Linked DNA regions of Endozoicomonas sp. GU-1. The protein of the gene in region 2 interacts with the protein of the main gene of each other region in a pairwise test. Links are inferred from orthologs where the notes say so. Each region holds a gene or a part of one and is shown on either strand. Other genes may lie near its edges.

Region 1 (2,736 bases), 710 kb from region 2 along the record:
GCAAAAATTAACAATAAACAATACCGCGTTTGACGCAGTTTTTGAAAGGAAATACTGAAAAATAACCATGGGTGGTGGGCCTCCTGGGAGGCTCCACCCTTTGGATCACGATCCCAAATCTGTCAACAGAACAACGGCGTGAACTGCAATACCCTCTTTTCTACCGGTATAGCCCAGCTTTTCAGTGGTGGTCGCTTTGACATTCACCAGCGATGGGTCAATCCCCATGTCTTCGCTGATATTCTGCCGCATCTGATCAATGTGCGGTGCCATTTTAGGCGACTGGGCAATGATGGTACTGTCCATATTGACGGGAACCAGGTTGTGCTGCTCAAGCAGAGCAATAACATGACGCAGTAACTTGCGGCTATCAATGCCAGCATAGCGTTCATCAGTGTCCGGAAAATGCCTGCCAATATCACCCAGACCTGCCGCTCCCAGGAGTGCGTCGCACAGGGCATGAAGCAGCACATCGCCATCAGAGTGCGCCACCAGCCCATGGGTGTGAGGAATTTTTACCCCACCCAGAACAATATAATCACCTTCATCAAAGCGGTGAACATCAAAACCATGACCAATACGCATCAAGTGACCTCAATAAGTTTCGACTGCTGTTCTATATATAGAGTGGCCAGAGCCAGATCAGTTCCCCGGGTCACCTTAATATTATCGGCATGTCCTTCCACCATCACGGGCTGTTTGCCAGCGTACTCAATGGCACTGGCCTCATCCGTTACCGGCATCTTATCCGCTATCGCTTTTGCCATGGCGTCATGCAGCATGCCCAGACGGAACATCTGCGGTGTCATGGCATGCCAGAGCCCCTGACGGTCTACCGTTTCAGACACACCATCATTGTCCCCGGCCCGCTTGATGGTATCGGTAACCGGGCAACCCAGCAGACCGCCTACAGGGTGGTCATGGAGCTGGTTCACCAGCCACTCCATATCCGAACGGCGAATGCAGGGGCGGGCCACATCATGAACCAGTACCCAGTCATCAGGGGAACCAATATCCAATAGCACTTTCAAACCATTAAGTACCGAGTGGTAACGCTCATCCCCCCCCCCTGGGCCAGGAGAATTCCCGGGTTGCGAAGTAATTCAATGGATTGGTGATACTCATCATTATGATCAAGCACCACCACGATCTTTTCCAGCCTGGGAAAATCCAGCAACCGCTCCAGAGTATGCACCATCAGGGGCTTGCCCTTGATTTCAAGGTACTGTTTGGGAATATCGATATTCATTCGGCGGCCAACGCCCGCTGCCGGAACAACCGCCCAGTAACGAACCGCATTCATGGTTTCTACGCTACTCACTCTGACACCCTTAACTTGAACATCCAGAAGCCCGCTCAGAAACGGCTCCTGACCAATACAGGATTTAATCGTAAGTCAAAAAGAACGTTTCATCACTGCGGATCATACCCAGCTCCTGGCGCGCTCTCTCTTCAACCGTTTCCATCCCCTGCTGCAGCTCCACAACCTCTTTGGCCAGCAGACGATTACGCTGGTACAAACGTTCATTTTCCAGCCTGAAACGCTCAAGGTTATCTTGTTGTGTCAACATTTCAGCCACACTGCCTTCACCAATCCAGAGCCTGGTTTGCAGGTAAACCAGCAGCAGTGTCAACAGGGTTATTGCCAGTTTTTTCATCATCAGTTCCGCTTTAAACCGTCACTATCCAGCAGCAGGGGCAGTAATAGAGACTTAACGCTGAAGTTTAACAGGAGTACCCGTGGTTTAACATACAACCGGATCTTTGAACTGTTTCACATTAATGAAGGTCATTAGAAAAAGCCAGACATCAAAATAAGCAACTCAAATGATCGCTCTTACTATCCCGGGTATTTATGAACGGAAGACAGCGTTCTACACCCGGGTTGCTGTTGAGTTCAATCGGGTACTGGCTACCCATCACCCGTAGGCCAAAGACCCGGGAGTTCGGAATATGCCGACTGGTAATCCCATTGGCAGAACCACCAGCCATACCCCTCCGGCTAATACCACCTTCCCGCCCGTAGAACACAGAACCAGTCACCGAATCACTGTCGTTATCAACCCAAGGCCGTTGCTATTGCTGGATCTTCCAGAGCAACCCATAAGACACATACTGGTTTTTTTAGGGGACCGTGATATCAAGGCCATGGCACAGACCTGTTCGTCTTTGCTGGCTATCGTCCGTGCAGATCATCTGCCCGCCAGGATCTGGTTTAAACAGCTCGAGCCACGACAGCAGCAGCAATTCATCCAGATTGCCAAAAATATCAGCAACCATGAACTGGAAGCCTGGCTGAGGCAATTCACCGGCAATGAAACGCTGATCAGCACTATTTGCGGCCATTCAGCCGGGGAAGTGACAGACAACGACATACCGCCACGGGAACCTCAAAAAGGGAAATATTTCCCGCAAATCCTGTTTTACACAGTGCACCAGTTGATGGTTAACTGTCGTACTTTCCGACCGGAATTGGCAATATCCATTGACTGCATCCCCTTTACGGCGGCATCAGCCAAACTCAGCAGCGATGGACGCTTTCTGGCGACCAACAGTTACGCGCGCTGTGGTTCGGATTATGGCAGAACGGAAATCACCGCAAGGCCCGCAGAGATAGCCATTGCCCATGAAGACAGAGTACGGCGGATCACCTTCAGCAGTGATAACCGGCATATATTGAGCTACACGGCTTCAACCGCAAAAATCACCAGCTGTAATGCCGACGGCAGCTGGACA
Region 2 (2,749 bases):
TCATGCCACCGGCACCAAGTACGGTATAGGCCTGAGCCAGTTGCAACGGTGTCACGGTCAAACCGTAGCCAAAGGATAAGGTAGCAATCTCGATATCACTCCAGCGATCCCTATAGGGCAAATAGCCCGGATTTTCACCGGGAAAACCGGTGCCGGTGCTTTGACCAAGGCCAACCCTCTGGAGCAAATCCAGCATCTTATCCGGACCAATGGCCAGCACCATTTTTGACACCCCGACGTTACTGGACTGTCTCAGCACAGTGGTCACATCAATAGCACCGTGATTCCGGTTATCCTTTACCTGATCCCTGCCCAGTCGCAGGTAACCGGGTGCAGTATTAATCACTGAGTCTTTGTGAAACTGACCAGACTCCAGGGCAGCCGCTACCGCAAAAGGTTTCATTGTTGACCCCGGCTCGACCATATCGGTCACCACCCGGTTGCGCATCTTATGGGCCTGCATATCCGCCCGGTTATTCGGGTTGTAGGCAGGCTGATTGACCATTGCCAGCACTTCCCCGGTCTTGACATCCAGCATGATCAAAGAACCGGCCTTGGCCTTGTGCTGCTCAACCGCCTTTTTCAACTCCCGGTAGGCCATATACTGAAGCCTCAGATCAATACTGAGCATCAGTTCCTTGCCGGGGCTGGCACTTTTCATCAGCTCAGCCTGTCGGGCAAGCTGGCCTTTACGGTCTTTCAGCACCCTTCGCTGACCTGGCTCACCGGACAGCCAATCATTGTAGGCTAACTCCAGACCTTCCTGACCAGACTCATCGATATTGGTAAAACCCACCAGATGGGCGGTCACCTCGGCAGCCGGGTAGTAGCGCCGGTGTTCATCGATCGCCCGGACACCCGGCACTCTCAAGGCCATGACCGCTGCCCCCTGCTCCGGAGTCAACTGCCGTTTGAGGTAGATAAAATCCCGGGTTTTGGCCGCCTGCACACGATCCGACAGCCACTTATGGGAAACGCCCAACGCCTTTGCCAGGTCTTGCCAGCGGTCACTGGCCTGATACAGCACTTCAGGGTCAGCCCAGATCGTGACAACCGGCGTGCTGACCGCCAGCGGGTCACCATTGCGGTCAAAAATTACGCCTCTGTGCGCAGCCACTGACTCATAGCGAACAGAACGTTTATCACCTTCATTTTGCAGGAAGTGCCGATCCAGCAATTGCAAATCAACAATTCGGTAACCAATGGCCAGCCCTGCCACCAACAGGACCGATTGCAGCATTTTCAGCCGCCACTTACGGGTCAGGCTATTCACCACACGACCAATCCAGACAGTTCCCTTGCCAGCTTTGCTCTCGGCCGCTGACCGGTTTCGCGGTGATACTTTCTGCCCCTGAGCTCGCCCCTGAGTCATGGCAGAACCATCTCTATCTGGCTGGTCTTTGGCACATCCATGTCCAGTTTCTCCCTGGCAACCTGTTCAATTTTTCCCGGCGATGTCAGTGTGCTGTGTTCCAGCAACAACTTACCCCACTCAACCTGTGCACTGTTCCGATTCTCAAGCTCCTGCTGAATCCGGTTATTCAGAAGACGGTTCTCGTAGGAAACATAACCCACAGACAATCCCGACAATATCACCAGTAACAACAGCAAAAGCGCAGCACCATAAGATCGAAGAAGATGCAGACACGCCAGAAGACCACTATCCATCATCAGGCCCATCATCAAACCAGCTTTTCTGCCACACGCATAACCGCACTTCGTGCCCTGGGATTTTCCTGCACTTCCTGCCGGGAAGGTTTGATCGCCTTGCCCAGACTTTTCATCCGCCGATTCAACTGATCTTCTGTCACCGGCAGCCAGCTTGGCAGCTCATCACCCTTTTGATGCTTGCGGATAAAGCGTTTGACAATCCTGTCTTCCAATGAGTGAAAGCTGATAACCACCAGTCGGCCACCGGGCTTCAATTTTTCCAGGGCCCGATCCAGACAAAGCACCAGATCCTCCAGCTCCCGGTTGATATGGATTCTGATGGCCTGAAACGCACGGGTCGCCGGGTGCTTACCCTTCTCCCTGGTGGGGCAGGCCGCAGCAATGATATCGGCAAGCCGTCGTGTGGTCAGAATCGGTTCAATATCCCTTTCCCTGACAATGGCCCTGGCCATCCTGCGGGAAAAACGGTCTTCGCCATATTCCCAGATGACCCGGCTGATCTCCTGTTCTTCTGCCCGCGCCAGCCAGCCAGCGGCAGTCTCGCCATCCTGGTGATTCATCCGCATATCCAGAGGTCCCTCCTGCATAAAGCTGAAACCTCTTTCCGGATCATCCAGCTGGGGCGAAGAAACCCCAAGATCCAGCAAAATCCCATCCACCAACTGGTCACTGTGCACGGAATCCACATCAGTAAAAGAACCGTGATGAATGGCAAAGCGTGGGTCCTCACTGGCCAGCTGGACACCGGTGGCAATGGCCAATGGATCTTTATCAATACCCACCAGCCGCCCCTGCTCTGACAGGGTGTTCAAAATCAAACGACTGTGCCCGCCCCGGCCAAAAGTACCGTCGACATAGATTCCGGCAGGATCCGTCAGCAACGCATCGACAGCCTCATTCAGCAGCACTGTTTTATGCACATGGTCAGCCACCTCATTTTGGGCGGCTACCATTTCCTTGCTACCTTTGCTGACATCTGCCTGACTACCAACACGATTTAACGATTTCATAAACTTTTCACAAAGCTTTCTTAACTCAACAACAGCAAAAAAGTGATTTACAAAGAGAGCGACTGCAA

The links.
Region 1: the proteins of ftsL (region 2) and O3276_RS04495 interact in binary tests that used the Escherichia coli proteins (3 or more experiments, as listed by UniProt). The link is inferred for Endozoicomonas sp. GU-1 from one-to-one orthologs.

What each region holds. Positions count from the first base shown.
Region 1 is NZ_CP114771.1:1,118,473-1,121,208, forward strand. What follows is about bases 24-2,688. They hold O3276_RS04495 (septum formation initiator family protein), read right to left. Parts: upstream 1,662-2,688; coding sequence 1,386-1,661; downstream 24-1,385. Other genes in these bases: ispF (2-C-methyl-D-erythritol 2,4-cyclodiphosphate synthase), read right to left, coding at 106-585; O3276_RS04485 (IspD/TarI family cytidylyltransferase), read right to left, coding at 585-1,019; O3276_RS04490 (2-C-methyl-D-erythritol 4-phosphate cytidylyltransferase), read right to left, coding at 1,028-1,321; O3276_RS04500 (F-box protein), read left to right, coding at 1,954-2,688. Also shown: more of O3276_RS04500, read left to right, coding at 2,689-2,736. UniProt on the Escherichia coli protein: Essential cell division protein. May link together the upstream cell division proteins, which are predominantly cytoplasmic, with the downstream cell division proteins, which are predominantly periplasmic.
Region 2 is NZ_CP114771.1:1,826,070-1,828,818, forward strand. What follows is about bases 21-2,698. They hold ftsL (cell division protein FtsL), read right to left. Parts: upstream 1,672-2,698; coding sequence 1,369-1,671; downstream 21-1,368. Other genes in these bases: O3276_RS07335 (peptidoglycan D,D-transpeptidase FtsI family protein), read right to left, coding at 21-1,372; rsmH (16S rRNA (cytosine(1402)-N(4))-methyltransferase RsmH), read right to left, coding at 1,683-2,624. Outside these bases: more of O3276_RS07335, read right to left, coding at 1-20; division/cell wall cluster transcriptional repressor MraZ, read right to left, coding at 2,729-2,749. UniProt on the Escherichia coli protein: Essential cell division protein. May link together the upstream cell division proteins, which are predominantly cytoplasmic, with the downstream cell division proteins, which are predominantly periplasmic.